DNA from 4 places in the Bacillus sp. NEB1478 genome. Region 4 is predicted to be linked to each of the others. Evidence: riboswitches for the same ligand, from Rfam matches in the RefSeq annotation. Region 4 holds a riboswitch; each other region holds the start of a gene.

Region 1 (5,652 bases), 1.5 Mb from region 4:
TAAAATAATTCGCTAGCTTTAACTTGTAATGGAGGCGGAATCAGCCACCCCTATTCTTTATTAATTTTTAACATTTTCAGCTCCAAAATTGATGCGCTACGCTTGATGAAGCTGTCAAACACGCTAATCCTCATCATTTTATTATGGGAGCACAAGGTTCACTCCCAGTCGATGCCGACGGGAACCCTTGAATGGTCATGGGTTTACAATCATGGGAATTTACCCAGAATGCAGGAAGTGTGTTGACATGGGCTTTCATAATGTTCAATTTAACTTCCGTATAGATCCAACATGGATAGGGAAAATCTTCAGTGGTCAATCTCCGAGCAGAAATGGCGGAGATTTAAGCGTAGTTGGACCACCAAAAGAATGCTGTTAATAACCCCAAAACTTCTGGTCTTTGTTTAATTAATAATGCTTACCATTATTAAAGCTATTATTATTTCCCAACTTCCCACAGTTAGCCCCACATTAATGGATAGTCCTACCAAAAGTGCATCAAAAGGTGAAGTTCCAAGGTCTGATAGTATAGTGAAAGAAATACCAAGAGTCATTATTAAAATTCCTAAGACATAAAACGCATAATTCACTTTACTCACCTCTTTACCGTTTTTGTTGCAAATGCAACAAATTAAGGTTAGGTTTAATGTATAACGTTTTATTATATTTGCAACAAAAATATGTACTAAGGAGCTATTATGAAGGAAATTCTTCGTGAAATTGGAATGATAGCAAGGGCATTAGATTCTATAAGTAATATAGAATTTAAAGAATATGATCTTACAAAAGGGCAGTATTTGTACCTTGTGAGAATATGTGAAAATCCAGGAATCATTCAAGAAAAGTTAGCTGAGATGATAAAAGTAGATCGAACAACAGCAGCTCGTGCTATAAAAAAACTTGAAATTAATGGCTTTATTGAAAAGAAAGAGGATAAACATAACAAAAAAATTAAAAAACTCTTTCCAACAGAGAGAGGGAATAATGTTTTTCCTTTTATAAAAAGAGAACATGAATATTCCAATATCGTTGCATTAGAGGGATTTTCTGAAACAGAAGTAGAAACCATTTTTAATCTTCTTCAAAGAGTAAGAAAAAATATAGAAAAAGACTGGGAAGTTGTAAAAAAAGGAATCAAAAGAAATTATTGATTATATTAAGGAGCGACATATTTAAATGACTATTAATATTAAAAAGTGTACCTTTGAAGATTCACTCAAACTTCAAGAAATTAGTTATGAAACATTTAATGAGACATTTAAGCATCAGAATTCACCCGAAAATATGAATGCCTATTTAGAAAAGGCCTTTAGCTTAAAACAATTAGAAAAAGAATTATCCAATATTTCTTCTCAATTCTTTTTTGTTTATTTTAATAATGAAGTCGCTGGATATTTAAAGGTCAATATCGATGATGCTCAGTCTGAAGAAATGGGTGATGAAACACTTGAACTCGAGAGGATTTATATAAGGAATAAATTCCAAAAACATGGGCTTGGTAAATATCTGCTAAATAAAGCTATAGAAATTGCGATGGAAGGTAATAAAAAGAAAATCTGGCTAGGTGTATGGGAAAAAAATGAAAATGCCATTGCTTTTTACAAAAAACTTGAGTTTGTTCAAACTGGTGCCCACCCCTTTTATATGGGAGATGAAGAACAATTGGACTTTATAATGACCAAAACACTAATTTGACTTCTAAAAATGGCGGATAATTGTAATGACAGTGACTATATGAAAAATGGGGAGCTATACCTCAATCATAGCTATGAAGATATGTAACTCATTAAGTATCCGGAAAAAGTTTTGCCGCAGGTCATCATCTCTGGGGCCTTCCAGTACACATGGAAACAAAGATTGAACAGAAACCTGTTCCTTTCACGTTTGATGGGAAGAGGGTACATCAGAAGTACCTCTAAAATTAAACAAGTGTTTAAAAATATCAAAGAAAACACGCTGCTGGCGTGTTTTTTCTATTACTGTTTTTCACAGGGATAGCCAAAGCTTTAGATTCTTTTTTCTTATTTTTAAAAGAGCTGTTCTTGAGAAGTACGCATAGAGATTTATTTTGTAAATTTGATAAAAAAGTTTATTGTTTTCTAATTACATCTTTACAAGAAGATAAAGCAGGAGTATGATAATCAACAGTTTCGTATTTCTTAAATCGCTGAAACCTAAAGGTGCGGGGGAACCGTTAATGGATTTTTTCAAATCCGAGGGGTGAATCCTAAAGCAGGTAGGGCTACTCAAAGGCCCGAATCCGACAGCTAACCTCGTAAGCGTTTATGAGTGGGAAGGTGAAGCTTGTGAGACAAGAAAATTAATGTCCGCAGGTCTATTTCGTAATGACCTGTGGGCTTTTTTATGTGCAAAATTTAATGCTTGAAAAGTGATTTATCACACAAATTGGGTAATCTAATTATGACTAAAATGATGGTGGTGTACTTCTATGTTATCTTCTTTAAAGAGATTTTTAATCGGTCGACCCTTGAAGTCAACGGAACTTGGGGAACAGAAGCTTAATAAAACCAAGGCATTAGCGATCCTCTCATCAGACGCATTATCTTCTGTGGCCTATGGGCCAGAACAAATATTGATTGTTCTTATTACAGTAAGTGCAGCAGCATTCTGGTATTCAATTCCCATCGCAGTGGGTGTGCTGATTTTACTAACTGCTCTTATCTTGTCTTACCGACAAATCATATTTGCTTATCCTCATGGAGGCGGAGCTTATGTCGTTTCGAGGGAAAACCTGGGTGTGAATCCTGGATTGGTAGCTGGGGGATCACTTTTAGTGGACTACATATTAACTGTGGCGGTTAGTGTTTCAGCTGGTACAGATGCCATTACTTCAGCATTTCCAAGCTTGCATGAACATAATGTTTTGATTGCGATTGTTTTTGTTTTAATTATTACAACTCTGAATTTAAGGGGTTTAACAGAGTCTGCTTCCATTTTAGCTTATCCGGTTTATTTATTTGTTTTAGCTCTGTTTATCTTAATTGGTGTTGGTATTTACAATATTGCTACAGGACAAGTTTCACCTGAACTTCATACACCAATAGGTACGCCTGTTGCAGGTCTTAGTTTGTTTCTGCTTCTGAGGGCATTCGCTTCTGGTAGTTCGGCTTTAACTGGGGTTGAAGCAATCTCAAATGCGATTCCTAACTTTAAAGACCCAGCTCCTAATAATGCTTCAAAAACATTAATGGCAATGGGGGCATTGTTGGCAGTATTATTTTCGGGAATCGTCTATCTAGCTTACTATTATGGAATTACTCCAAGTGAAACGGAAACGGTTGTTTCCCAAATTGCTAATGATACATTTGGCAGAGGCTTTATGTATTTCTTCATTCAAGGAACAACAGCGTTGATATTAATCCTTGCAGCAAACACAGGCTACTCTGCTTTTCCATTACTTGCTGTTAACCTTGCTAAGGATGGGTTTATTCCTCGAATGTTTACGATTAGAGGTGACAGGCTTGGGTATTCCAATGGAATCCTCGCCTTGGGGATTGCTTCGATTATCTTGATTATCGTGTTTCAAGGACAGACAGAACATCTTATCCCACTTTATGCTGTTGGTGTATTCATTCCTTTTACTCTGTCACAAACAGGGATGATCGTTAAATGGGTTAGGGAAAAGCCAAAGGGATGGGTATCAAAACTTATTATCAATGCAACAGGTGCACTTATCAGTTTCATCGTTACCATTATGTTCTTTTTAACTAAGTTCGATCAAGTTTGGTCAGTTCTAGTATTTTTACCAATCATTATCCTCCTCTTTCATAGGATTAAAAAGCATTATGATTTAGTAGGAGAACAATTGAGAATAAGACTTATTGAAGGTTCAAAACCAATTGAGGGAAATGTTGTTATCGTTCCTGTTGCAGGCATAACTCATGTAGTAGAGAATTCAATTAATTATGCGACTTCCATTGCAGATCAGGTTATAGCTGTTTATGTAGCGTTTGAAAGAGAAAATGAGAAAATCTTTGAAGAAAAATGGGAAAAATGGCAACCCAATGTTCGTCTCGTAACGCTGCATTCTCAATATCGAAGTATTATTCATCCATTAACTAAATTTATTGACACAGTAGAGAAGAAAGCAAGTGAAAACAACTATCGTGTTACAGTATTGATTCCTCAATTTATTACGAAAAAAAGCTGGCATAATATACTCCATAACCAATCGAGTTTACTTATAAGAGCCTATTTATTATATAAAAGAGATGTTATTGTAGCCACAGTGCCATATCGATTTAAAAAGTAAAAACCAGCCATTTGGCTGGTTTTTTGTTTGTTCATTGTTGCAACTTAAGGGTTACACCACTTATGTTTTTTTGTTTTTTGATTCAATTAGCGGTCAATCATAATGTCTAATGATGAAATCAATGAAAAATCTGCTTGATATGGGCAGAACTCTTTTGTCCTTGTAAGCAAGACTGATTGTACGTGAAAAAGAAGGGGAGATCTTTTTCGTCACAATGTGATAAGGACAGCGATTTAAAACAAGTTTCGGCAGAATCGAAATACCAAGTCCTTGCTCAATCATAGACATAATCGAATAATCGTCATGTACACGGTATTGTATATTTGGCTCGAAATTATTTTGTTCAAAAATCGTTAGAGGTTCACTAAGATCTCCTTCATCGAGAAGGATATAAGGCTCATTCATTAATTCTTTCAAGGTTACTTCTTTCTTTTCTGCTAAAATATGATTTTCTGGTAATACAGCGAACATCTCATCTTGTTGCAAAGGAATAGTCATTAAGTTTGATACAGCTTTAGGATTAACAAAGCCAAAGTCTACACTGCCTTCTTTGACCCAATTAGAAATCTCAGTATAATCTCCTTGATGCAGCTCAAAATGAACAGCTGGGTACTGCGCTTTAAAATCTTTTATTAATCCAGGCAGCAAGTGACAGGAAACACTTGAAAATACTCCAATTCGAACAAGTCCGCTCTCAAGCCCTTCCATCTCTTTGATTTTTTCTTTTAACTCCCTGTGGGAATTGCAGATTTTCTTTATATAAGGCAAAAACTCTTCACCATCAGGAGTCAATGTTATACCGGTTCGAGAGCGCGATATTAGAATGGTAGAGAGCTCTTCCTCTAATGAATGGACCATTTGACTAATGGCAGATTGGGTATAGCCAAGCTCTTCTGCAGCCTTCGTAAAACTTCCTGTTTCAATTGCCTTAATAAAAGCATAATAAGCATTCATCCATTCTTCTCCTTTGCATTAGAGTTACTAATAGATTCATTATAAATATTCGTTTTATTAATGAAAAGGGAGATGATACCATAAATTTAATCTTTAAAGAACGAATGAGAGGCTGGGAGTTGTAGCTATGACACCAAAACAAGCGAACTGGATTCTAGCATCTGTTTCTATGGGGTGGGGATTGTCTTATATTTTTATGAAACTTTGTGTAGATACGATCCCAGCCTTAACCATTGTGGCATTGCGATTTGGAATTGCTTTTATTGCCATGATGTTCATTTTCCGTAAAAAAGTTTTTCGTGTAGATGTTAAGACATTAAAATACAGTTCAATTGTTGGAATGCTTCTATGGGGGATCTTCCTTAGCCTTATGTATGGTATTAAACAAACGACTGCTTCAACGGCAGGCTTTTTGACGAGCACAA
Region 2 (5,652 bases), 140 kb from region 4:
CGTGGAGACTGAAGCATATTTAGGCCCTGAAGATAGGGCCGCACATTCATTCGGTAACCGGAGAACCGCTAGAACAGAGGTCATGTTCCATGAAGCAGGTACGATTTATACGTACTTTATTTATGGTATGCACGTATGTTTTAACATAGTTTCCGGGCCAGTGGATAAACCAGAGGCGATTTTAATAAGGGCTATCGAACCTGTAAAAGGAATCGACATCATGAAGAAAAGAAGGTTAGGAATAAAAAAAGAGGCACAGCTTACGAACGGTCCTGGCAAACTTTCAAAAAGCATGAAATTTATGCTCGCACATAGCGGCTTACGAATTAACAACTGTGAAATTAGAATACAAGAAGGGATCAACGTCCATAAAAAAGAAATTTGTTCCGGTCCCAGAATAAATATTGCTTATGCAGAAGATGCTGTACATTATCCCTATCGTTTTTGGATAAAAAACAACCCTTACGTATCTCGTTAATACGAAGGGTTGATTTCATTTTCTACGGAAACTGCTGCATCAACATCCATTAAATCAATTGGAACCGTTCGATTTGTTTCCTGCATCCATGCAAGATGATGATAAGCTTGTTTTTTCATTGAAACATATTTTGTTTGCATAATAAAAAGCCAAACCAGTAAAAACAGCATGGTTTTCACTGTACTTTCTGCAGTAAATTTCATAGCATTAATTGGCAGAACACCTGCTAAAATACTTGAAATCAATCCTATAAATAATGCACTTAATAAAAAGAGTGGCTGATTGCTGCGCAAGAATTTCAACCTTTGCTGAAGATAGTTTTGAATAAATAGCCGCTCTTGAGCATTAAATTGAAGGTACTTGCTTTTCGCTGTTTTCGCGTTTCCTACTAACCCTTTGGAACGTTCTTTTTGCCATAATTTTTGAATGAAAAGAGTGTATTCGATATCTCTCGAATGTTCAAATGTTATTTTACGGTGAATAAAATTGTGTGATTGGTAAAAAGTTATCATTTTGCTTAACACTTCAAATAAGATGATTCCTGAAAGTATTGTGATTCCGAAAACAAACCAAAACGAGTTCATGCCGCTTTCTAAAAGCTCTTTAATTGGATAAACTGCTGTTTTTATTTGAACCCATATAATTTTGCTTGCCAGTAAGAATAAATCTAACCATTTTTCCAACGAAATCACTCCGACACATTAGTATGTATCTTCATATTTTAACATGAATTTTATCTTACCTTACATTTTTTTACTCAATTTCTTAAAAAAGCAGTTCTTAGTTTCTATTAAATTCGCCATTAATGTCATTACAAAAAGAAAAAGCTGCAGGGAATTTCACCCCGCAGCTTTCTTTTAAGCACTGACTTCAGAAGTTTTAGTTGAGACTGCATGTTTATCTTCGCCTTTATCAACGATGACTGCACAGGCTGCGTCTCCAGTAATATTAACTGCAGTTCTTAACATATCCAGCAAACGATCAACTCCAAGGATTAAGGCTATACCTTCTACAGGTAGACCAACAGAGTTAAGAACCATTGCAAGCATGATCAATCCTACACCAGGAACTCCAGCTGTACCAATACTTGCTAAAACAGCAGTCAGGATTACAGTAAGCAATGAACTGATACTCAAATCTACATTATAAACCTGGGCGATAAAAATCGTCGCAACCCCTTGCATGATGGCAGTTCCATCCATATTAATCGTTGCACCAAGAGGCTGAACAAATCCACTAACCGACTTACGTACGCCTAAATTTTCTTGAGCTGTTTTCATAGAAATCGGAAGTGTTGCGTTTGAACTCGAAGTACTGAATGCCACAGACATGGCAGGCGCAAATCCTTTAAAGAACCAAAGAGGATTTTTCTTAGCAAATAGGACAATCGAACCGCCATACGTGATAACAGAATGAAGAGCAAGTGCCGCAATTACGATAATCATATAAAGTCCCATTGCTTTTATAGCATTCATACCCTGGCTTCCGATAGCAGAAGCAATTAGCGCAAATGCGCCATATGGAGCAAATTTCATGACTACATTAACAAGGTACATCATAATCTCATTACCTTGTTCAATTAAGCTCATAACTCCTTTTGTCTTACTGCCTAGCATTGTTAATGCAAATCCTACAAAAACTGAAAACGCAATAATTTGGAGCATATTCCCTTCAGCCATCGCTTGAATAGGATTAGTAGGGATAATTCCTAATAAAGTATCTGTTACGGCAGGAGCTTTTTCAGCTGTGAATTTTGCTCCTTCTGTTTTGAAGTCACCAGCACCTGGTTTAAAAATAAGTGCTAACGCCATTGCGATGATAATAGCGATCGTTGTAGTAGCAAGGAAGTATCCAACTGTTTTCGCCCCAATACGTCCTAGCTTTTTAGGGTCACCAAGCCCGGCTGTTCCAAGAACGATTGAAAAAAACACAATAGGTACTACAAGCATTTTAATTAAGTTTAAGAATAATGTTCCAACCGGTTTTAATAAAAATTTATCCAATGTTGAGAATACATCGGGTGCTGCAATATTTAAAATTAGACCTGCAATAACCCCCAATGCCAGAGCAATCAAAATCTTCGTTGACAATTTCATGGACTCATCCCCTTTTTCGAATTTTTCTAACTATTATCCCTATAGTCATAGTACGGAGGATGCTCTTATACATGCTATAATCATGCCGGCAAATAAAAAACCACGAAAAAAAGAGACAAATTTTCCGTGGGAATATACCGCAATACACAGACTTAGCCCATGTATAAAGTCTCTCTCCAAAAACGCTTACGAGGTTAGCTGTCGGATTAGGAAATTGAGAGTTATCCCTTTTGTATATAACAAATTCATCCCAAGGCTAGATGCCAAAGTTGGTTCCCCCGTTTCTTCATGTTCAGAATAGAACAGAAGAATTCAGCGAATCATATTATTATGCTTTAATTCTATCAACATATATAAAAATTTGTCAAGATTTGTCGAATGCATAATTATGCCATTTTATACAATTAAGCCATTATGAATGTTTTTCCAAATTCTTTCTCTTACCCCATAAGCATGTAGAAAACAGCGAAATATGTAAAAGGTTTTATTTTCAGGGAGGTATAAATATGAAAATTGTATTTTATGAAAAAGGTGATTTAAGCATTATCGTTGGAGCTTCAAAATTAAAAGGTGAACTTACAATAGAACAAATAAAGAATGAAAGTGAAAAAAAAGCAAAAGAACTTGGGGAATTATTAGGCCGAGAAATTGGGTTCTTAATTGATATGAACGGTAAATTGGACGCTACATTTAAAAAATAACTCTGTTAACTAGTATTGTTAATTTTCCATAGGAAGTGACGCAACCTTCATTCCAAACAACAAAGCCGTTTAAAAGAGCTAATAAATAAAAAAAGCTGACTCACAAGACGTATATACAATGGTCTTAATAGAGTCAGCTATTTTTTTGGATAAGGTTTAGGTGAAATTACGGTTTCCATTGTTTATAAACCCAGTTCCCCATCCTTAAATAACCTCTTCTATTGGGATGGAGCGTGTCTGAAAAATACATTTCTTTCTCAATATTTTCATACAGCTCATAAGTTGATACGTATTTTGTTAATGTGCTTTCTTTGCTAACACTCAGTATTGTATCGTTCCATCCCCGGATGACATTAGGAGCATCTGGATCGTACTCTTCTCCAAAATATGGATTGTATAGACCCAGCACATAAATTTGAGCAAAAGAATTATTTTTTCTTACTGTCTTTAATGTTGTAGTGAGATTTTTTCTTAATTTTTCTTGACCAAGCAAAATCGGTTCTTTCGGAAGCTGTCTAAAATTCCAGCCTGCTGCACGCCTGAAATCATTTGTCCCAATAAATACAAAAACATAATCCGCTTGTTTTAATGCCTTAATAACAACACCGTTATTTAATTGATGCAGCAGCTGATCAGATCGCTGACCGCTTATACCAAAGTTATTTAAAATAACATTTCTTCCTGTTTGTTTTCGGATATTATTTCGAACCACTCCAATGTAACCTAACCTGGTTGGATCACCAACTCCATACGTTAACGAATCTCCTAGTGCGACAATTTTTATCGGCTGATTTCTTTCTTGTCCGCTTGTTTCATCAGTTTGTCCAAACACTTGGAAAACAATAAAGAGTATTACAGAGAGAGCTGCTCCGCCTAATAACCATTTTTTTGAAACCTTCCGCACGTTATGCCCTCAATTCTAGTTAATTGTTTTGTTTTATTACTTTTTACCATAACGAGGGAAAATATCAAGTGCTGAATGTGTTATTTCATATGATAATCCTCTGGTTCAAGATCAAAGTCTGACCATAAATTTTCTTTATCATAGTGATGTGTATCTTTTCTCGTTAAAGAATGTATGAGTAAAGCAACTCCTCCACATAATAGTCCTGCCGGTAACAAGGTAATTAAAAAACCAGTCAAATTAATCCCCTCCTATACCGAACTATATGAGAGAGGAAACATCTTTATGAAACGAGTTCAAACTTGTTTCATTGTTAATTCTTTAAGTCTAAGGGTATAAATGCAATAGCAGAAATTTATGGAGGTGTATAAATGGGGCTTTTATTTACTTTGCTCTATTTTGCAATCATTGCAATTGTTATTGAAATTAACGTTCTTTTATTTACTCTTACTGGTCTAAAAAAAGAGGTCGCCCGTTTCCAGGTTATATCTATGTTTACTGCTACTGGTTTTACTACAGGTGAGTCCGAGCTAATACTAGGACATCCGATCCGAAGACGCCTTAGTACTTTTCTTATTTTATTTGGTGTCTTCTCGTTAGCTGTCGTGATCTCCTCTATCAGTAATATATTATCTAACGAATTCCGCTCTATTGAACTAGGAATTATATTTTTAGTCTTAGTTGGTATTTATATTATCTTAACCATACCGGGTTTAAGGAAAAAGCTCCAAAAAAAGTTTAAAAAGCGTTTACATAAAAATTACAGTTTACGTGATCTGCCTATCCGTGAGGTCTTGTTTATGGAAGAAAATGATATCGTTTTGGAACTCCCTATCCATGATAATTCTTCTATAATCGGAAAAACATTAGGTGATGTAACCAAACAAGATGATGATTTAATTGCGTTATTTATTAAACGAGGGGATATCACAATCCGAAAAGACGCTTCTTCTACTTCAATCCAGGAAGGCGACATCGTTTTCTTATACGGCAGTGAAAAGGAGATTTCAAATCGGTTTAAGGATGAAATGGATGAACTAAATAATAACAATAAAGATTAAAGTATTATAACTAAAGAGGCAGACCTTATGCCTCTTTTTTAGTTTTAAACTGTGGTCTGCGTTTGTCGTATTTTTTCAATTCGGGAGTATTTAAGAAAAACTCGTTGAATTATCGGTAATTCTTGTTGGATTATTGGCAAAATCCGTTGGATTAAGTACAAAACCCGTTGGATTAATGTTAAAACTCGTTGGATTAGGTTATTTCTAAGTGAAAACTTAGTAAAAAAAACAAAAAGATCCAAAAAGTCTGCCAATCAGCGTCATTTTGGATCAACTCATTCGTTACAATCCTTCTCATCAATCTACTTTTTATCAAAAGTGTTCCTATTTTTTGAGATTAACACTTCAATTTTTGAAGCTTCCATCGGCCGGCATTTATAAAATCCTTGAATTTCATTACATAGCTGCTCTT
Region 3 (5,652 bases), 1.7 Mb from region 4:
CATACTTAGCCCGACTGTACCAAATGCAGAGACAACCTCAAAAAGAATTACCATAAAGGAGTCTCCTTTTTGAGCATACGTTAAGATGAAAAGTGCTATAAATACTACCATTAAAGAGATCATCGTAATGGCTAGCGCCCGGAAAATAACCGCATTACGTATTGTACGTTTTAAAATTACCGTTTCATCTTTTCCTTTAATAAAAGTCAAAACAGTAAAAAGAATCACGACAAACGTTGTTAACTTAATACCTCCGCCTGTTGAAGCACTACCTGCTCCTACAAACATTAGCAAGGTCATCAAGAGAGCTGTATCTGGCTGAATCGCTGTCATATCAATGGAGTTGAAGCCAGCAGTTCTTGGAGAGATTCCTTGAAAATAAGCGGCCCACAGTTTTTCCGCTCCTGAAAGTACACCTAATGTTTTCGGGTTATTAAACTCGAATAAATAAACGAGTAAAATAGCTAAAATGTTTATTGCAAATGTAGAGATAATCATCACTTTTGTATGAAGTGTTAACTCTTTCCACGTTTTACTCACCCATAAGTCAATCAATACAGTAAATCCAATTCCACCAGTAATGATAAGCCATGTAATAACAAGGTTAACCGTTGGATCACCTACATATCTCATCAATCCATCTGACCATAGCGCAAATCCGGCATTATTATACGCTGAAATCACGTGGAAAACGCTATAATATACACCTTTTGAAAAGCCCATATCCGGTACCCATCGTATAGAAAGAATAGTAATTGCTATGATTTGAATACTAATCGAAAAGAGAAATAAATTTCTTACAAGCCTAATAACCCCGCCTAAAGAGGGCTGATTAAGTGCTTCTTGCATTAGCATTCTTTGCTTAATCGATATTTTTTTTCCAAGCATAATTACGATAAGTGAAGCAAATGACATAACGCCTAGACCGCCGACTTGGATTAAGAAAAGAATGACGATCTCACCGAATAAAGTAAATGTCGTTCCTGGATCAACGGTCACTAGACCTGTAACGGTAGATGCAGACGTTGCAATAAAAAAAGCATCCACCCATGACAAAGTCTTCTCGTGAGCAATTGGCAGTTTTAACAAAACAGCTCCAACAATGATTAAAAACAAAAAAAGCAAAGCTAAAATCTGCGGCGGCTTTAAAGAAAATGGGTGGTACATAAATTGTCTTGATTTATTAACAAACAGTGCCAAATTTACACTCCCTCATCCTCAAAGCGGTTTAAATCCTCATTGCGCCCAATGACTACAAGAACATCTCCATAATTGAGTTCTACATCCGCAATAGGTGAAACAAGAATATCATCACCGCGTTTAATCGCTACAATATTACATCCGAAACGGGCACGAACATCTAAATCAGTTAATGTTTTATTTACTAATTTATCTGTTACACCTATCTCAACAATACTATGTTCTTGTGATAACTCGATAAAATCAATAATTTTTTCCGATGAGATAAGCTGTGCGACTCTTAGTGCCATATCTCGTTCCGGATGGATAATACGGTCTGCTCCTAGTTTTTCCAGTACTTTATGATGGTAGTCATTTTGAGCTTTAACCCATACTTTATTTACTCCAGCTTCTTTTAAAAGCAATGTTGTCAAAATACTTGACTGTATATCTTCACCAATTGAAACGATTACGTGATTAAAGTTGCGAATTCCTAAAGACTGCATGACCTTCTCATCTGTAGAATTAGCTTGTACTGCTTGTGTTGCAATTGTAGCGAATTCGTTTACTTTTTCCATATCCTTATCAATTGCAAGGACATCATATCCCATTTCAGCAAACTCTCTCGTAATACTACCGCCGAAGCGACCCAATCCTATTACTGCAAACTGCTTTTTTTTCATAATTGATTATTCTCCCCTTAAACTCATTTCGAAGTTTTGCTTTGTTGTTCCCTAGCCTAGCTGGTTAAGAGGGTCACAAAGAATTTATAAAGAAAACTTAGCTAAAATGCTAGACTGTTTCCGCCAGCTTTAGTTGCACTCATACTTTAAACTTAAACTTGTCACTACGTCGTAATTCATCCAAGTAGCCAGTTATCTTTATGGAAGTGAAAAAACAAAAAAAAGACCACACAAAAAAGCGGGTCTGGTTACTCACCATTTTAGACCTCTCCAGTGACATGACGCTTACGGGGTTAGCTGTCGGATTAGGGATTGGAGTATCCCTTTTTGCGTTGTGCAAAATTCACCCCAAAAAATTGGTTCCCCCGCTTTACAATGCTCTTCTTTATTAAGAATTAACTGTAAATTCAGCGATCTAAAGCCTGCTAAATTTTGAATTACATATACTGTAATCCTCCATATATTAATTGTCAATCCATTTTTATAGGTTCACAAATACTTTACATTTTCCCTGAAAATTGAAGAGTAAGAACGACGATTCCAACTAGCCAGACATAGATTGCAAAGCCTTTTAATGTTCCTGTTTGCAGCAGTTTAATCATCCATTTCACCGCAATGTAACCAAATAGCGCAGATGCTACAGTACCTAATGCCAGTACCTCAAAAGAAACAACTGGAGCTGAACCCGTGAAAAGGTCTTTTGATTGAAGAACGACCCCGCCTGCTATCGATGGGATCGATAATAAAAAGGAAAAGTAAGCTGCTGCTTTTTTATCAATTTTACAAAACAGCGCTGCCGCGATCGTTAACCCGGACCTCGACACAGCAGGAAGTATAGCTGCTCCTTGAAACGTACCGATTATAACGGCATCTCTTATTGTAATTTCCTCTACTCGTTTGTAGCCATTTCTTTTAAACGAATCAGCCCACCAAAGAAGCAAGCCTGTAGCTAAGAACTCCCACCCGACTGTTATGCCTGTCTTAGAAATCTCCTCAAAAAAATCTTTAAATAGCAGTCCGATTGCAGCAGTTGGAATCGTTCCTGCTATGAGCAGGATACCCGTACGTCCAAAGGGTTTTTTTAAAACCTGTAAAATTTCCTTTCCATAGACTGTCATAACAGCAAGAAGCGTTCCGATATGCAGCATGCTGTCCAGAAACAATCCCGCTTCGTCTAAGTCAAACAGCTTGCGACCTAGTAAAAGGTGACCTGTAGAACTAACAGGCAGGAACTCAGTCAATCCTTGAACGATTCCTAAAATAACAGCCTCTAACCAATCCATAAAAAAAGCCCCCTCAAGAATTGATTGTTTCGTACAACCTTATTCTCAAAGGGACTCTTCTATACCTTAGTTTTTTGATAAACCGCGAATCTCATCACTACATCTATTTAAAGTACGCCTGAAAAGAGACGGGCAAATGATTCTTTTGTTCGTTCATAAAGACCTCGCTTGTAAAATTCAACTGGGCGCAATTTTTTTGAATCTTCCATGTCACTTTCATATTGTTCCACTAAATCATTAACGGACTTTGTGTTTAATAAGAAAACATTGACCTCAAAATTCAAATGAAAACTTCTCATGTCCATATTTGCCGTTCCGATCGAAGCTGTATCTCCATCAACTATAATGACTTTTTGATGCAGAAACCCTTTTTGATACGAATAAATCTCGATCCCTGCACGAAGCAGTTCTGGAAAGTAAGAACGTGTCGCATATTGCGTTAAAAACCCATCGTTGATTTCTGGAACCATCAGCCGCACTTGAATCCCTTTTTGGGCAGCGATCCTTAAAGCAGTTCGTATGGCAATGTTTGGCACAAAGTATGGAGTAGCTATCCATATCGATTTTTCAGCACAAGAGATCAGTGAATAATACAGATCACTCATAATGCCCAGCTGTGTATCAGGTCCGCTCGCCACTACATGAACAGTGCCATCTCCGTCTGACGGGTACGCTGTTGTTAGATGATCATCTTCAAGCAAGTCTTCTCCGCACACATATTCCCAGTCCATTAGGAAGATGGCATGCAGAACCTGTACCGCCTCACCTTCCATGACCATATGTGTATCACGCCAAAATCCAATATCAGGATTTTCGCCTAAGTACTCAACCCCCACATTTAAACCGCCGACAAAACCTACCTTGCCATCGATTACTACAATTTTTCTATGGTTTCGGAAATTAAGCTTTTGATTAAAAAATCCATAACGAACCGGCAGGAATGCCTGAACTAAAACTCCAGCTTTTTTCATCCGGTCTATATCTTGCTGCTGTAAGGATAGACTGCCTACTCCATCGAATAGAAATCTTACCTTTACACCTTCTTTCGCTTTTTGAATCAAGATATCAATGATTTCTTTACCAAGGCGATCAGAGCGAAAAATATAAAACTGAATATGTATGTATTCTTGCGCTTCTAACAGCCTTTTTTTAATCTCCGGAAAGGTTTCTTCACCATTTTCAAGGATTTTCGTAGCTGTTTTTCTATTTAAACGAGTCAGAGTAATATGGTGAGCATGTTTTGCAAAATTGGTTTGATGCCTTTTCAGATCACTGAAATCCGGTTTTTCATCTTGCTTCGAAACACGTATCCACTCGTCTCTATCATTTTTCCGTTTGGATTTAAATAAGTATCCTTTTAAATACAGTTGTCCGGAATACAAATAAAACATATATCCGAAAAACGGGAAAAAAATGAGAACATAAATCCATAAGAGGGTATGCTGTGCCGTTCGGTTTTCCAGCATTAACGAATAAATTGTGTAAATGATTACAGATGAATATAGGAGTACAAATATCGTTTTGATAATGAATAATCCTTGTGTGAAAAATACAACGTATATTGAAATAAGCAACAATATGGTGAGAAAAAACTCCCAGATCCTTCTTTTCATGTAATAGCTCCTTCTTCCCAGTCTACCAATTACTTTTTTATTCCCTACTCTTTAGAAATAAAACAAACCCCTATTTCTTTTTATACCATTTTTGCTTACTATTTGCAGAATATGTTACTTCATACAAAAAAACACCCGAAAAGCCCGGGCGTTTTTAAATGTTTATTCAGCTTTTACATTCTTCTTGTCCCAATAATATTGAGCAACAGCATCTGCAACGGCATCGGCACTTCTATACAATTCATCCATATTGTTATCTACTCCCCCGAACTCGATTAGCAAGGAGTTTGATGATAAATCCTGATTGTACACGCCATTTCCTTTTGTTTTGTTCTTACCGATAACTCCCCTGCTAAGTCCAGGGAATTTTTTGCTGAGAATTTGGTCAAGCTCCTTAGCCATCTCCTGATTTTTTTCGAAATGAGGATTTGCTGTTCCAATTACAAATAAGACACGTGCATATGGCTTGCCGTTTATAGTGGCGGTCGTTGTTTTTCTGCGGGAAGAATCCCTGTGAAGATCAAAAATTAATTGCAAGTCCTGGTTGCTTGCCATCGCACTCTGTACAAGTGTTCTGGACATCGGATAGCTTTTCCGGTAATCGGTATTATTTTTTCTTAAAAGCTCTGTCATATTCGTCATATCTACTGATGTTCCAATTCCATGTGCTTCTAGGTCCTCCCCTAGTTTTTTTCCAACCATCGTGATGTTAACTTTTGAATGGATGGCATGATCTGGATTGGTTACACCTTTTAAATGCGGCAAAAAGGATTCCCAGCTATGTGAGTGATAAATATAGGCTACTGTCTTCCCTTCTGTCGTTTGATTCGGCTGATTGTCTGAATCATTTGGTGACGGGTCCTCAAGTCTCTCAATATCCTGCACTTCAGCATC
Region 4 (5,652 bases):
TATTCCAGAAGCGGAACAAAAATACCTGGCAGGTGTATCTGCACAGTATGAATCAGAGGTTGTATACCACAACATGAAGGAAGACCTATCAGATCTAGGGATTCTTTTCACGGATACAGATACTGCATTAAAAGAACATGAAGAAATTTTCAGAGAGTACTTTGGAACGATTATTCCGCCTTCAGATAACAAGTTCGCTGCACTTAACTCTGCAGTTTGGTCTGGTGGATCATTCATTTATGTTCCAAAAGGTGTTAAGTGTGATACACCGCTTCAAGCTTATTTCCGAATCAACTCTGAAAATATGGGTCAGTTCGAGCGTACGCTTATTATTGCGGATGAAGACAGCTCTGTACACTATGTAGAAGGATGTACAGCTCCGGTTTATTCTACAAACTCACTTCATAGTGCGGTAGTAGAGATCATCGTAAAGAAAAACGCTTATGCACGTTATACAACGATCCAAAACTGGGCGAACAACATTTATAACCTTGTTACAAAGCGTGCGGTAGCAGAAGAAAACGCAACGATGGAATGGGTAGATGGCAACATCGGATCTCGTCTAACAATGAAGTATCCGGCTGTTATTATGAAAGGCCGCGGAGCAAAAGGTACTATTCTTTCAATCGCGATCGCTGGTAAAGGACAGCACCAAGATGCTGGAGCAAAAGTATTGCACCTAGCACCAGATTGTTCTTCTACCATTGTTTCGAAGTCCATTTCGAAGCATGGCGGGAAAGTAACATACCGTGGTATCGCTCATTTCGGGCGCAAATCTGATGGATCTAAATCTAACGTTAAGTGTGATACGCTTATCATGGATAACCAGTCTACTTCAGATACAATTCCGTACAATGAAATCTTAAACAACAACATTACTCTTGAGCATGAAGCAACGGTTTCAAAAGTTTCTGAAGACCAATTGTTCTACCTCATGAGCCGTGGTGTTTCTGAACAAGAAGCAACGGAAATGATCGTAATGGGCTTTATCGAGCCATTTACGAAAGAACTTCCAATGGAATATGCAGTAGAAATGAACCGCCTGATCAAGTTCGAGATGGAAGGTTCAATCGGATAAAGTCTGAAAAGCCTTGGTATATAAGGAATATACCAAGGTTTTTTTATATGCAAATTAGTGTCGTGCCAACTCGAAATTTATTTCTTTGCATTTTAAGTTATAAAATTCTTCTTATTCAACAAACGGGCAAGATTTTGGAATAAGTAACTACTCTGTTGTTAAAAGTACATCTATGTTAGTATTTGATGCAAACGTAGTTTTAAATTATTGTGTTAGTGAGTAATTACATCTTTACAATGAACATAACCCATGAGTATGAAATTCAACAGTTTCAAGTTTCTAAAATTGCTGAAACCTAAAGGTAAGGGGAACGGTTTATTGGATTTTTTAATTCCAAGGAGTGAATCCTTAAGCAGGTAGGGCTACTCAAAGGCCAGATTCCGACAGCTAATCTCATATGTGTTTATGAGAAGGAAGGTAAAGCTTGTAAGACTAAAAAGTTTTTAATTTTAATTTACCCACCAAACTTTCCGCATTTTACCCACAAGAGTATCAACTTTGATATATTTTAATGTACACATATTTTTTAAAAGGGTTGATTTTCTGCGGTTTAAGGACCTATTAATACTTAAAAAACACACATAGTATCTGTTCCGTACGCAAGTTCATCCATGAAACATCCTAAAAGACCCATGGCAATTTAAAAGCCATGGGTTTATTGTATATTTGAACTTTTGTAACTAGTAGTGCATGGATTTATAAACGATAATCAAATAATCTTTTAGATGGTGATCTTCAAGCAAAGACCCAGACTTTATAAAAAGAATATTTACCTAGCCTCTTTTTTTGCATTTGTATGTTAAATTATAAAACAAAGAAAGGAGTGTAGAGAAAATGATCGCTTTGTATAAATTAAATAAAACACTAGAAGCTATCTTCACTCAACTATTAATCGAACAAGGTATTCAACCAACCTGCTTCCATTCTAAAAAATCGATTATCGATCATATGATGAACCCTTTTGTTTTAATTACTCCTTTACCTTATGTAAACGAGGTTCAATCCTTTTCTATCCCTATTGTACCTGTCTCCATTCATTTAAGTGATTTCGAAAAAACGATTAATGAACAAAATCTTTATGAACATAATCTCTTAATTTTGGTGTCAGATGAAGAAAAAAAGTGGTTAAACACTGAAAATCTTCTGATGTATCAGAACCATTTTGATATTTGCAGCAAGGAATTTGTTGAACTCGGTAACGCCAATAAAAACACAACATTTCTTGTTCCTTCTTGGGAAAGTAGTCTCCCCGTTTCTAAACGAAATGAAAATGTCCTTTATGTTCATCCTTCAATGGATACCATGGTTTCCGCAACACGTCAGGCAATGAACTTAACCGATGTGACGAAAGAGATGTTTAAAGAAAAATACCAGGTACAGGCCATTGCCGATTCTGCTCATGATGGTTTAATAGCGGTAGACAAGCAAGGGAAAATAACACTAACCAATAATAATGCGAAAAAGTATCTAGGGCTAGAAGGGGATGTGGTCGGACGGAACATTACAGAATATATCCCACATTCCGATATGCTGAGAGTGCTGCAAACTGGTAAGAAAGAAATAGGGGATGTAGCCAAGATACTTGATCGCCAAATCATTATAAACCGTTACCCCGTTATTCTTAACAACACTGTCGTTGGAGCAGTATCCAATTTTAAAGAAATTACCGACCTGCAAAGAATGGAAATGAAACTAAGGAAAAAATTGCATGAAAACGGATTAGAAGCAAAATACAGACTGGAGGACATTATTGGGGAAGTCAAAGAGATTCGTGAAGCTAAAGAACAGGCTAAGATCTTTGCGCAAACAGATGCAACGGTACTCATTACAGGAGAATCTGGGACAGGAAAAGAATTGTTTGCACAAGGAATCCATCTGCAGAGCAGCCGGGCAATTGGTCCATTTGTTGCGGTTAATTGTGCCGCTTTTCCTGAAAATTTACTAGAGACTGAATTGTTTGGTTATGAAGAAGGCAGTTTTACAGGAGCTAAAAAAGGTGGTAAGCAGGGACTGTTTGAATTGGCGCATGGAGGATCTTTGTTTTTGGATGAAATCGGAGAAATGCCTTTGCAAATTCAGTCTCACTTATTACGAGTTCTTCAGGAAAGATCGATCCGGAGAGTCGGAGGACAACGAACCATTCCTGTTAATGTACGGATTATTGCAGCAACCAATACAAACATCGAAGACGAAATTGAAAAGAAGCAGTTTAGAAAAGATTTATACTATCGTTTAAATGTACTTTCACTTGAATTGCCGGCACTAAGAAACAGACTAGAGGATGTTCCCTTGCTTACCTGTCATTTTATAAAGCAATTTAATGAACAGCATCAAAAGCAAATCGAAAAGATCGATGAAGATTTTTATTTAGTTTTACAAGACTATCACTGGCCAGGAAATATTCGTGAGTTACGAAATGTTTTAGAACGAATCGTCTTGCTTCAAAAAGGTTCAGCCATAACGGCTAAAGATGCCTGGTTTTATTATCCTAAACTTAGAAAGAAGAGAACTCAAACAATTGCCAGCATTGCGACCATTAAAGAGAATGAAAAAGATTTAATTCAAGGTGCGCTTCAACAATATAACAGCAGAGGAGAGGCGGCAAAGTCTCTTGGAATTGACCGATCGACCCTTTGGCGCAAAATCAAAGAATACAAGCTTTGATGCTTTATTTTGAAACAGATGATGCAAAATGAAACGAATATAGTGGAATTTCTGATTTTTTATGCCCTATCATACCTAAAAAATTCAGAAAATTTAAAATTAACTGAATCGGCATGAAACTTGCATTAATAATTGACAAACAAAAAATGAGGTGATAGCTTGCAACATTTCTCAATAGCGGCCATACCTGGAGACGGAATTGGACCTGAAGTCATGGCAGAAGGGTTAAAAACATTAAAGAAAATTGAGGAACTGCACGGAGGCATTCATTTCTCCATTGACACGTTTGATTGGAATTGTGATTACTATTTAAAACACGGAAAGATGATGCCGGATAGTGGCCTGGACATTCTGCGGGATTACGATGTGATTTTGCTTGGTGCCATCGGTGCACCAACTGTTCCTGACCACATTTCAGTATGGGAATTGATCCTCCCCATTCGCAGAGCCTTTCAGCAATATATCAATTTGCGGCCTATAAAACTATTAAGGGGTTTAGAGAGTCCTCTTCGTTATAAAGCCCATAAAGATCTGGATTTTGTCGTAGTGCGTGAAAACACAGAAGGAGAGTACTCCAATATGGGAGGGAGGTTACATGAAAACACTCCCTTTGAGCTTGCGGTACAAAATAATGTCTTTACGAGATACGGAACCGAACGAGTTATCAATTATGCTTATTCGCTTGCTGAAAAAAGAACGAGGAAAAAGCTGACGTCAGCTACAAAATCGAATGGAATCAATCACTCGATGCCTTTCTGGGATGAAATCGTCAAGGAAGTGAGCAAGCATCATCCTAGCGTCCAGACGGACATCTATCACATTGATGCACTGGCAGCTTATTTTATTACCAGACCTGAAGAATTGGATGTTGTCGTGGCGAGCAATCTGTTTGGCGATATTTTAACAGATCTTGGCGCAGCTATTGTAGGTGGTTTAGGACTAGCACCTTCCGGAAACATAAATCCGGAAAAAAATTATCCTTCGATGTTCGAACCCATTCATGGTTCTGCGCCTGACATTGCCGGAAAGAAAATTGCCAATCCCATTGCGCAGATTTGGAGTATTAGCTTAATGATGGAGCATCTTGGTTTTTCTGATATTGCGAAATTGATCGTATCATCGATTGAAGAGGTTCTCATTGATGGAAATGTGTCTACCCCGGACCTCGGAGGGAAAAATACGACCAGTGAATTTGGAGAAGCTATTCTTCAGCAAATGACCAATAAACGTATAAATTTTATTTAAGGAGATGAAAAAAGGATGACCGAGACACAAACTTCTCTATTACATGAAAAAAAATACCCTTTATACATTAACGGGAAACATATTCAAACCGATCATCATATTCCTGTTTACCATAAGTACACAGGAGAAGTGATTGCATCCATCGCGAAAGCGGATAAACATCATGTAGAGCAGGCCGTGGCTGCAGCTGAAGAAATCTTTCAATCCGACAAATTAACAGCTTTTCAACGATCTACTATTCTTTTAAAGGCAGCAAATCTAATGGAACAAAGACGGGAGGATTTTGAGCTTTCTTTAGTCAGAGAAGTTGGAAAAACCCGCAAAGATGCTGCAGGTGAATTGGATCGAACAATTAACACGATCCGTTTATCAGCGGAAGAGGCGAAACGGATTTCAGGAGAAATGATTCCACTGCAGGCGACAGAAGGGGCAGACAACCGGTTAGGGTTTACCATTCGTGTTCCTAAAGGCGTTATAGGTGTGATTACCCCATTCAATTACCCTTTGTTATTAGGGGTCCATAAAATTGCACCTGCTCTCGCTGCTGGCAACACCATCGTGATCAAGCCTGCTACCGCAACTCCGCTGGCTACCTTTCAATTAGTAGAACTTTTAGAAGAAGCAGGTCTGCCAAAAGGATATGTGAACATCATTACTGGATCAGG

The links. Region 4 has a riboswitch for cyclic di-AMP ahead of RGB74_RS04395 (sigma-54 interaction domain-containing protein). Riboswitches for the same ligand answer to the same signal wherever they lie in the genome.
Region 1: another riboswitch for cyclic di-AMP. It lies ahead of RGB74_RS16800 (APC family permease); the one in region 4 lies ahead of RGB74_RS04395 (sigma-54 interaction domain-containing protein).
Region 2: another riboswitch for cyclic di-AMP. It lies ahead of RGB74_RS05090 (dicarboxylate/amino acid:cation symporter); the one in region 4 lies ahead of RGB74_RS04395 (sigma-54 interaction domain-containing protein).
Region 3: another riboswitch for cyclic di-AMP. It lies ahead of RGB74_RS15895 (potassium channel family protein); the one in region 4 lies ahead of RGB74_RS04395 (sigma-54 interaction domain-containing protein).

Annotation. Positions count from the first base shown of each region.
Region 1 is NZ_CP134049.1:3,328,116-3,333,767, reverse strand. Features, by position in the region: partial or broken gene RGB74_RS16825 (hypothetical protein) at 96-367, shown strand; partial or broken gene RGB74_RS16820 (YitT family protein) at 368-590, opposite strand; gene RGB74_RS16815 (MarR family winged helix-turn-helix transcriptional regulator) at 699-1,151, shown strand; gene RGB74_RS16810 (spermidine/spermine N(1)-acetyltransferase) at 1,177-1,695, shown strand; partial or broken gene RGB74_RS16805 (stage V sporulation protein R) at 1,720-1,919, shown strand; cyclic di-AMP (ydaO/yuaA leader) riboswitch at 2,156-2,297, shown strand; gene RGB74_RS16800 (APC family permease) at 2,450-4,273, shown strand; gene RGB74_RS16795 (LysR family transcriptional regulator) at 4,367-5,227, opposite strand; gene RGB74_RS16790 (DMT family transporter) at 5,355-5,652, shown strand, end outside.
Region 2 is NZ_CP134049.1:1,065,528-1,071,179, reverse strand. Features, by position in the region: gene RGB74_RS05100 (DNA-3-methyladenine glycosylase) at 1-478, shown strand, start outside; gene RGB74_RS05095 (hypothetical protein) at 475-1,161, opposite strand; gene RGB74_RS05090 (dicarboxylate/amino acid:cation symporter) at 1,336-2,574, opposite strand; cyclic di-AMP (ydaO/yuaA leader) riboswitch at 2,742-2,902, opposite strand; gene RGB74_RS05085 (hypothetical protein) at 3,081-3,275, shown strand; gene RGB74_RS05080 (GDSL-type esterase/lipase family protein) at 3,442-4,179, opposite strand; gene RGB74_RS05075 (hypothetical protein) at 4,260-4,418, opposite strand; gene RGB74_RS05070 (TrkA C-terminal domain-containing protein) at 4,551-5,240, shown strand; gene RGB74_RS05065 (EAL domain-containing protein) at 5,543-5,652, opposite strand, start outside.
Region 3 is NZ_CP134049.1:3,155,082-3,160,733, forward strand. Features, by position in the region: gene RGB74_RS15890 (TrkH family potassium uptake protein) at 1-1,167, opposite strand, end outside; gene RGB74_RS15895 (potassium channel family protein) at 1,203-1,862, opposite strand; cyclic di-AMP (ydaO/yuaA leader) riboswitch at 2,129-2,285, opposite strand; gene RGB74_RS15900 (undecaprenyl-diphosphate phosphatase) at 2,363-3,145, opposite strand; gene cls (cardiolipin synthase) at 3,253-4,758, opposite strand; gene spoIIP (stage II sporulation protein P) at 4,921-5,652, opposite strand, start outside.
Region 4 is NZ_CP134049.1:929,793-935,444, forward strand. Features, by position in the region: gene sufB (Fe-S cluster assembly protein SufB) at 1-1,078, shown strand, start outside; cyclic di-AMP (ydaO/yuaA leader) riboswitch at 1,355-1,495, shown strand; gene RGB74_RS04395 (sigma-54 interaction domain-containing protein) at 1,913-3,742, shown strand; gene RGB74_RS04400 (tartrate dehydrogenase) at 3,902-4,987, shown strand; partial or broken gene RGB74_RS04405 (aldehyde dehydrogenase family protein) at 5,003-5,652, shown strand, end outside.